One region of the Mesorhizobium sp. M0848 genome, then DNA from elsewhere that is predicted to be linked to it. Evidence: predicted binding sites of a transcription regulator. Region 1 holds the regulator's gene; each other region holds the start of a gene.

The links. The regulator PhoB, encoded in region 1, activates phosphate uptake and scavenging genes when phosphate is short. The targets are predictions, from matches to a motif close to TGTCATNNANCTGTCAT.
Region 2: NKH95_RS13610 (acid phosphatase) is a predicted target of PhoB. The motif match lies at 1,663-1,679, and genes of this name have one in related genera.
Region 3: ppk2 (polyphosphate kinase 2) is a predicted target of PhoB. The motif match lies at 1,561-1,577, and genes of this name have one in related genera.

What each region holds. Positions count from the first base shown of each region.
Region 1 covers NZ_JAMYOM010000001.1:183,389-186,666, reverse strand. The annotation lists gene eglC (endo-1,3-1,4-beta-glycanase EglC) at 1-742, opposite strand, end outside; gene phoB (phosphate regulon transcriptional regulator PhoB) at 1,277-1,966, opposite strand; gene phoU (phosphate signaling complex protein PhoU) at 1,983-2,690, opposite strand; gene pstB (phosphate ABC transporter ATP-binding protein PstB) at 2,717-3,278, opposite strand, start outside.
Region 2 covers NZ_JAMYOM010000010.1:77,345-80,622, reverse strand. The annotation lists gene NKH95_RS13620 (cytochrome b) at 1-695, shown strand, start outside; gene NKH95_RS13615 (cytochrome c1) at 724-1,596, shown strand; gene NKH95_RS13610 (acid phosphatase) at 1,724-2,419, shown strand; gene NKH95_RS13605 (alpha-hydroxy acid oxidase) at 2,595-3,278, shown strand, end outside.
Region 3 covers NZ_JAMYOM010000022.1:73,080-76,357, forward strand. The annotation lists gene NKH95_RS23775 (dihydrofolate reductase family protein) at 1-481, shown strand, start outside; gene ppk2 (polyphosphate kinase 2) at 532-1,452, opposite strand; gene NKH95_RS23785 (aldo/keto reductase) at 1,730-2,773, shown strand; gene NKH95_RS23790 (hypothetical protein) at 2,950-3,102, shown strand; gene NKH95_RS23795 (DUF982 domain-containing protein) at 3,169-3,278, opposite strand, start outside.

The DNA of each region.
Region 1 (3,278 bases):
TCGGCGCTCCCCACCAGAAATTGGAATTCCAGGTGCCGTCCTGCCCGTCCCGAAGGCTCAGCGTGTTGAAATCGTCGGAGAAGGACAGCGTCATTGCGGACTTGTCGATCGGAAGTTCGAACTGGGTGGGCTGCAACTTGTCGATGGTCGTATTCTTGAACACCAGGATCTCGTCGGATCCGAGGTTCAGCATCACGTTCGATTCCACCTGGACCATCTGTGAACGGACGGCATCGAACGAAGTGAAGTCGTAACCGTCAAGGCGGACCGCATCGGTCGCACCGAAATCGAAGATAAGATCACTTCCATTACCTTTGGAAATGGCGAAAGTATCGGCGCCATCACCGCCGATCAGGACATCATTTCCCTTGCCGCCATCCAGCGTCTGGTGACCCGACCCGCCCTTGATGATGTTGTCCAACGCATTTCCGAACGCAAATCGATTGGCGCCGGTAACGACGAGGTTCTCGAAATTGTCGGGGAGCTTGTAGCTCATCCATGTGTCGATCGTGTCGATCCCTGCCCCAGGATCCTCGACCACCTTATTGTTGGTGGAATAGAGATGATAGTAGTCGTCGCCGGCGCCACCGTAGATCGTGACATTGACGCCGGTATCTCCCCAGAAGGAGTCGTTGCCGGAGGTGCCATGCAGTTCCGGTCCAGACCCGGTGGCCGAGAACCAATGAGTGGAAGCGCCGGTGTAGGCAAGAGGGATGCCCTTGGCGTTTAAGACCGTGCTCATCAGAAATCCTTCCTCATGGTGTCCGACCTGGTCAAAGGTCCGGCGACCGCTTCCAAGCAACGCTGCAAAGAACGAGATCGTTCCACGGAATCGTCATTAGATCCGAGATCGCATTGAACAATCGACGGACAAGCGATGAATAAAGAGGAGAGGACTCGCAATAATTTGAAGTAAATTTATTAAAATTGTATATTTCTGCAGAATGCGCGTCATTCGACGAACGTATATCTAAATTAACTCAAATGCATTCTTGCGTGGCTTTCTGGTTGGAGTCTGCGGGAAAGATGGCGACCTATCAAGTAATTCGCCGTGCCTCTTGGCCAGCCGGGGCCCAATAGAGAGTTTGGGAGATCGAGGGACGCGAGAAGCTGCCTGTCGCTTTGGCCCAAATGCAGTCATTCGAAACCTGATGAGGATGACCGCTCCTGGCGTCACGTGCTCGCTCCCCATTGATGAGACGAGTGCAACATTCCACCGGCTGTTGGCGACCGCGTGCTAATCGAGTTTTCCCGATCTATCGGGACGAAACAGCACCTAGTCTTCCCTGATCGCGTAGCCCGCCCCGCGGATCGTGCGGATGACGTCCGGCATCCGGCCATTGTTGACCGCCTTGCGCAGCCGGCCGACATGCACGTCGACCGTGCGCTCGTCGATGTAGATCGTTTCGCCCCAGACATTGTCGAGCAGCTGGCTGCGCGAGAACACGCGGCCTGGATGGCGCATCATGAATTCGAGCAGGCGGAACTCGGTCGGCCCGAGCCGGATCTCGCTCTTCTTGCGATAGACCCGGTGCGACTCGCGATCGAGCACGATGTCGCCGACCTTTAGCACGCTGGACAGCACTTCCGGCTTGGCCCGGCGCAGCAGCGCCTTGACCCTGGCCATGAACTCCGGCGTCGAGAAGGGCTTGACCAGATAGTCGTCGGCGCCGGTCGACAGGCCGCGCACGCGGTCGCTTTCCTCGCCTCGCGCGGTCAGCATGATGATCGGCAGCCGCTCGGTCTCGGGACGCATTCGCAGGCGCCGGCAGAGTTCGATACCGGAAACCGCAGGCACCATCCAGTCGAGCACCAGAAGATCGGGAACGTTCTCCTGCAGCCGGATTTCGGCCTCGTCGCCGCGCGTCACCACCTCGACCTGGTAACCTTCGGATTCAAGATTGTAGCGGAGCAGCACGCCTAGCGGCTCCTCATCCTCCACCACCATGATGCGTGGTGCGATCATCGGCTGGTCACCCCTGTTATGCCGCTGGCGCGGACATTGCCGTCTCGTCCTGCTTCGGACGATTGGCTGGCAGCTGCGTGCCGGTCAAAACATAGTAGGCATTTTCGGCGATGTTGGTCACGTGGTCGCCGATCCGCTCGAGGTTCTTGGCGCAGAACAACAGGTGCGTGCACGCCGTGATGTTGCGGGGATCTTCCATCATGTAGGTCAGCAGCTCACGGAACACCGAGGTGTATTTGACGTCGATGCGTTCGTCATTGTTTCTGAGCGTGGCAAGCGCTGCCGGGTCGGCGGCGGCATACTCGTCGACGACCCCCTGCACCTGGATCAGCACCAGTTGCGCCATCGCGTCGATCGAATGCGAAAGGTCGTGCGGCGTGACACTCAGCCCGACAGTGCCGACGCGCTTGGCGATGTTCTTGGCAAGGTCGCCGATGCGCTCAAGGTCGCCGGCCATGCGGATCGAACCGACCACCGCACGCAGATCGTTGGCCATTGGCTGGCGCTTGGCGATCAGCGTGATGGCGCGATCGTCCAGCTCGCGCTGGCGTGCATCCATGATGGCATCATCGGAAACCACGCGCTGCGCCAGCGCATTGTCCGAATTGAGCAAAGCCCTGGTCGAGCCACTGACCATCGAGCAGGCGAGATCGCCCATGTCGCGGATCAGCTGGCTGATCTGCTCCAGATCCTCATCGAAAGATGCGACGGTATGTTCACCCATGATCTTCGTCCCTCGTATGCCTGAGCTCAGCCGAACCGGCCGGTGATGTAGTCCTGGGTGCGTTTGTCGTCGGGGGTGGTGAACATCTTGTCGGTGGCGCCCTCCTCGACCAGATAGCCTAGATGGAACATCGCGGTGCGCTGCGACACGCGTGCTGCCTGCTGCATCGAATGGGTGACGATGACGATGGTATAGTTCTGACGCAGTTCGTCGATCAGTTCCTCGACGCGAGCAGTGGCGATCGGGTCGAGCGCCGAACACGGTTCGTCCATCAGGATCACCTCGGGTGACACGGCGATGGCGCGTGCAATGCACAGACGCTGCTGCTGGCCACCGGAAAGACCCGTGCCAGGTTCTTGCAAACGGTCCTTGACCTCGTTCCAGATCGCCGCCTTCTTCAGGCTCGACTCTACGATCTGATCCATGTCGGCCTTGCGCTTGGCCAATCCGTGGATGCGCGGACCATAGGCAACGTTCTCGTAGATCGATTTGGGGAACGGATTGGGTTTCTGGAACACCATGCCGACGCGCGCCCTGAGTTCGACGACATCGATGTTCTTGTCGTAGATGTCTTCTTCGTCGAGCGTT
Region 2 (3,278 bases), on a different contig from region 1:
TCATGATTGCCGGCGTCGTCGTTTTGCACATCTGGGCGCTGCATGTCGTGGGCCAGTCGAACCCGACGGGTATCGAGGTCAAGTCGAAGACCGACACTGTCGCCTTCACCCCCTACGCGACCATCAAGGACGCGTTCGGCATGATCGTGTTCCTGTTCTTCTTCGCTTATTTCGTCTTCTACCTGCCGAACTATCTCGGCCATCCCGACAACTACATCGTCGCCAACCCGCTGAAGACGCCGGCCCACATCGTGCCCGAATGGTACTTCCTGCCGTTCTACGCGATCCTGCGCGCCATCACCTTCAATGTCGGGCCGATCAACTCCAAGCTCGGCGGCGTGCTGTGCATGTTCGGCGCCATCGTCATGTTGTTCCTGGTGCCGTGGCTCGACACTTCGAAGGTACGCTCGGCCGTTTACCGGCCCTGGTACAAGCTGTTCTTCTGGTTGTTCGTGGCCGATGCCATCCTGCTTGGCTGGCTGGGCTCGCAGCCGGCCGAAGGCAGCTATGTGTTCATGGCGCAGATGGCGACATTGTTCTACTTCGCCTTCTTCCTGATCGCGCTGCCGGTGCTCGGCCTGATCGAGACGCCGCGACGGCTGCCGAACTCGATCACCGAGGCGGTGCTCGAGAAGAACAAGGGCGGCAGCGGACATCCGGCGGGCGCTACGGCGGCTCCGGAAACCAAAGGCTGAGCGGGTAGAGAATCTAAGGGGATTTGGCATGAAAAAGATTCTCACCTCGCTGGCGCTGATCGGCCTCGTGGCGGTCGCCACTGGGGCCGCGGGCACTCGGGCGATCGCCGCCGAAGAGGCACACAATGTGGCCAATCCGACGCATTTCCCGATCGACGAGCCAAAGGAAATGGACTGGAGTTTCACCGGCCCATTCGGCACTTACGACAAGGCGCAGTTGCAGCGCGGCCTCAAGGTCTACAAGGAAGTCTGCTCGGCCTGCCATTCGATGAACCTGGTGGCGTTCCGCACGCTGTCGGACCTCGGCTATTCCGATGCGCAGATCAAGACGCTGTCGGCCGAGTACACAATCCATGACGGCCCCAACGATGCCGGCGACATGTTCGACCGTCCCGGCAAGCCGTCCGACCATTTCCCGCCGCCCTTCGCCAATGAGGAAGCGGCTGCTGCTTCCAATGGCGGCGCTGCCCCGCCCGACATGTCGCTGCTGGCCAAGGCGCGCGGCGTCGAGCGCGGCTTTCCGCAATTCGTCTTCGACATCTTCACACAATACGATGCCGGCGGTCCCGACTATATCCACTCGCTGCTGACCGGCTACGACCAGACGCCGCCGGCCGGCATGGTGATCCCGGAAGGCACCCACTACAATCCGTACTTCATGTCCGGCGTGTCGCTGAAAATGCCCAAGCCGCTCTCCGACGGCCAGGTGACCTATGATGACGGTGCGCCGCAGACCGTCGACCAGTATTCCCGCGACGTCTCCGCCTTCCTGGCGTGGGCGGCCGAGCCGCATATGGAAGACCGCAAGAAGACCGGTTTTCGCGTTCTGGTGTTCCTGCTTTTGTTCGGCGCGCTGGTCTATCTCACCAAGCGCAAGGTGTGGGAAGGCGTGGCCCACTAGGCCACACAATCAAGTGATCGCGAAGGGCGCCGAGAGGCGCCCTTTTGCATTTCCGGAGGCTGGTCATGTCACATGGCCGTCATCGCATCCGGCGATCCTGTGCTGCTCTCATCAAAGGATCGCATTTATGAAAAGATACGCATCGCTCGCGGCAGGCCTGTTGCTGCTCATCCTCGGCTCGGCAGCGCAAGCGGAAGACGCCCAGCCCTTCGTCACCAACAAGGACGTCGACCTGACGATGATCCTGCCGCCGCCGCCGGCAAACGATTCGGCGCAGACCAAGGCCGAACTCGGCGAGGTGCTGACGCTGCAGGTGACGCGCACCCCGGAGATGGTCGCCAGCGCGGTGGCTGATGCCGAGGAGAATGTCTGGCGCTTTGCCGACGTCATGGGGCCGAAATTCAACAAGGAAACGCTGCCGAAATTCAGCGCTTTCTTCGATCGCGTGGTGGCTACCGAAGGGGCTGTAGTCGACCCGGCCAAGGATGTCTGGAAGCGCCCGCGCCCGCATCAGCTCAGCGATCTCGTCAAGCCGGCGGTCAAGCTGTCGAGCTCCGGTTCCTGGCCGTCCGGCCATGCCACCGTCGGCACGATGATGGGCATCATCCTGTCCGACATGGTCCCGGAAAAGCGCGCCGAGATCATGGCGCGTGCGGCCGAATACGCCCACAACCGCGAGGTCGGCGGCATCCACTATGCGTCCGACGTCGAGATGGGCAAGATTTCCGGCAGCGTTATTGCCGCGGTCCTGCTCAACCGGGACGACTTCAAGGCTGAATATGAAGTGGCCAGAGCCGAGCTTCGTTCCGATCTCGGCATGTAATCTTTGTCGGCCGGGTCAGACGGGAAGGGGCGCTTCAGGCGCTCCTTTTCCGTCTGCACCAGTGCTCAAGCGAAAGTTCGGCAATTAGTCCGTTGGCATGGCGGCATCAGGTTGATATTCGACGCATCGAACGGTGGCGAGAAGCTCGTCCCGCCATGGCCTTTGGAATTCGATGATGCGGCTCAGCGACTGTCACAACTTTTCCGATTTCCGGCGGATGGCACAGCAGCGGCTGCCCGGGCCGATCTTCAATTACATCGACGGCGCGGCCGACGATGAGGTCACTTATCGCCGCAACACCGAAAGCTTCGAGACCTGCGACCTTGTTCCCAACGTGCTGCGCGGAGTGAGCGAGGTCGACATGTCGGTGACGGTCATGGGCCAGAAGCTGGCGATGCCGTTCTATTGCTCGCCGACCGCCTTGCAGCGCCTGTTCCACCATCAGGGTGAGCGCGCGGTCGCCAGGGCCGCCGCCAAATACGGCACCATGTTCGGCGTCTCCTCGCTTGGCACCGTCAGCCTCGAGGAGGCGCGCGGCATCAGCAGCAGCCCACAGGTCTACCAGTTCTATTTCCACCGGGATCGCGGCCTCAACCGGGCGATGATGCAGCGCGCAAAGGCGGTCGGCGTCGAGGTGATGATGCTGACCGTCGACAGCATCACCGGGGGAAACCGCGAGCGCGACAAACGCACCGGCTTTGCCATTCCCTTCAAGCTCAATCTCGCCGGAATGGCACAGTTCGCGCTCAAGCCGGCCTGGGCGATCAACTATTTCACCCATGAGGGGTTCAAGCTGCCGCAGCTCGACGAGCATGTCGACATGGGCGGCGGCACGATGTCGATCAGCCGCTACTTCACC
Region 3 (3,278 bases), on a different contig from region 1:
CACCGACGTCAACGAGGCGTTCGCGGCGCGCAGCTTCGAAAATGTCGGCGCCTGGATCCTCGGCCGAAACATGTTCGGACCGATCCGCGGCGAGTGGCCTGACGACAGCTGGAAGGGCTGGTGGGGCGACAACCCGCCCTATCATGTGCCGGTTTTCGTGCTCACCCATCACAAGCGGGAACCGATCACGATGGAGGGCGGCACCACTTTCCACTTCGTCACTGACGGTATCCATTCAGCTTTTGAACAGGCTAAGGCTGCCGCTGGCGGCAAGGACGTGCGGGTCGGCGGCGGCGTCGCCACCATCCGGCAATATCTGCAGGAAAAACTGATCGACGAGATGCATCTGGCGATCGCGCCGGTGCTGCTGGGCACGGGCGAGAACCTTTTTACCGGCCTCGACATGCTCAAGCTCGGTTATGTCTGCAACGAGCAGGTGGCGACGCCGCTCGCCACGCACGTCATCATCAAGCGGGCGTAGGTGGAGAGCCAATCTCCCCCCTCGAGGGGGAGATTGCAGCTTCGTCTATCTCAATACTTCTCCGGCACGTAAAGCTCGCGCGGCAGCACTTGGCGTTCGTATTCGGGGTTGAAGACGCGCTCCGGCAGCGTGATCTCCTCGTGCGGCACCTCCTCGTAGGGCAATTGCTTGAGCAGATGGTCGATGCAGTTCAGCCGCGCGCGCTTCTTGTCGTTGCCCTCGACGATGAACCAGGGCGCTTCCGGGATGTTGGTGCGGGCGAAGGTCTCTTCCTTGGCCTTGGTGTATTGCTCCCAGCGCACGCGCGACTGCAGGTCCATCGGCGACAGTTTCCACTGCTTCATCGGATCATGGATGCGCATCAGGAAGCGCATCTGCTGTTCCTCGTCGGTGATCGAGAACCAGTATTTGACCACGGTAATGCCCGAGCGGACCAGCATGCGCTCGAACTCCGGCACGTCGTGAAAGAATTCTTCGACCTGATCGGGCTGGGCAAAGCCCATCACCCGCTCGACGCCCGAGCGGTTGTACCATGAGCGGTCGAACAGCACGATCTCGCCGCCGGCCGGCAAATGCGGGACATAGCGCTGGAAATACCATTGCGACTTTTCGCGCTCGGTCGGTGCCGGCAGTGCCACGACACGGCAGATGCGAGGGTTGAGCCGCTGGGTGATACGCTTGATGACACCGCCCTTGCCGGCCGAGTCGCGTCCCTCGAAGATCACCACCAGCTTCTTCTTGTGATAGACGACCCAGGACTGCAGCTTGATCAATTCGGACTGCAGGCTGATCAGGTCGCGAAAATATTGCATGCGATCGATCGAAGGCGGATGCGAATTCTTGTAGATCTTGGCGATCTCCATCGACAGCGCCGGCTCCGACATTTCGAGCTCATAGTCTTCGTCGAGCGTGTCGGCGAGTTCGGCTTCAAGCCAATCCCTGGCCGCAGAATTCTGTTTTAGCTCGGTCATTATCGGCTGCTCCACTTGCAAGCTCTGTCGATCCACGTCCGGCGCCCCAAACTCCCGGCTTACAGCCCGGAACGGCAACGCCTGAGCCGACTTCAATATAGGCCCGCAATGACGGTTTTATTGCAGCCTGACCTGATCGCCATCACTGGAAAAACCTGCGAGGCATGATCGATCCGCCGCCCTGGCATGGAGACATACCGCGCAAATTGTCCTACAAATAGCAGCCACATTCGGGCGCCCTTCCCAACCCCTTCTCAATGCAATCGCGAGGACCGACATGGAATACCGCACTCTCGGCCGTTCCGGCCTGAAAGTATCGACGCTGACCATGGGCACCATGACTTTCGGCGGCGCCGGTGCATTTTCGGCTGTCGGCAAGACCGACCTCGACGAGGCGCGCCGGATGATCGATCTCTGCATCGACGCCGGCATCAATGTCATCGACACCGCCAATGTCTATTCGAACGGCATGTCGGAAGAAATCATCGGCGAAGCGCTCGGCGGCAAGCGCAAGGGCGACGTGCTGATCGCCTCCAAGGCACGGATGCGGATCGGCAAAGGTCCCAACGATGAAGGCCTGTCGCGCCATCACCTGATCCGCGAATGCGAGAAGAGCCTGAAGCGGCTCAGGACCGACGTCATCGACATCTATTTCCTGCACGAATGGGATGGCGTGACACCGCTGGAGGAAACCATCGCCGCGCTCGATACGCTGGTTGCCCAGGGCAAGATCCGCTATGTCGGCTGCTCCAACTATTCCGGCTGGCAGGTGATGAAGGCGCTCGGCGTCAGCGACAGCCATCATCAGCCGCGCTTCGTCACGCAGCAGATCCACTACACGCTGGAAGCGCGCGAGGCGGAGTACGAACTGCTGCCGATTTCCGTCGACCAGGGGTTGGGCGTTCTGGTCTGGAGCCCGCTTGCCGGCGGATTGCTGTCCGGCAAATACCGCCGCGACAGCCCCACTGCCCGCCAACTCGCAGGCTGGTCGGAACCACCGATCCGCGACGAGGACCGGCTGTGGCGGATCGTCGATGTGCTGGTCGAGATCGGCACGCAGCGCGGCGTGTCGGCAGCGCAGGTGGCGCTGGCCTGGCTGCTTGGCCGGGCGGCCGTCAGTTCGCTGGTGATCGGCGGCAGGACGGAAACGCAGTTCCGGGACAACATCGCGGCGGCAAGCCTGGTGCTTTCCGGCGAGGAGCGCGAGCGCCTCGACGCGGTCAGCCGGCCGCCCTTGCTCTATCCCTACTGGCACCAGCAATTGACGGCAAAGGACCGGTTTGGCGCCGCCGATCTGGTGATTGACCGAAGCGGCATCTGATCGGCAAATCGACGGCGATAGGTATCGGCCGCCGCAATGATGAGCCTGGCCCCTTCATTGCAACGCGCATCTTGCAAGCCTGGCCATCATCGACGCACTATCGCTTCAGCTGTTGTGTTTGACGGCTAATGCTCCTAGGCAGGACCAGAGCCGCGAGGCAGTGAAAAGGAGCCGATATGGCGCGACCACCAAATTACGATCAGGAACGCAAGGAACGCGACCGCCAGAAGGCGGCCAAGAAGGCCGAGAAGCTGGCAGCCAAGGTTGCAGCGAGGGAACGTTCGAAGCCCGAAGACGAGACTGAAGCCGAAACCGAAACGGCAAAGTGACGGCAAACGGCCCGCAGATGCGGGCCGCGCCTCAATTCGGATTGCCGCCCCGGATGTCGCCTTGTGTCAGGCCGGCGCCTTGTCGCTGACGAACACGTCCACTTCGCGTGCTGCCGCGATGAAGGCGCGCCTGGCGTTCATCGCCGGCTTGTCGCCGGCCAGTGCGTCATGGCAGG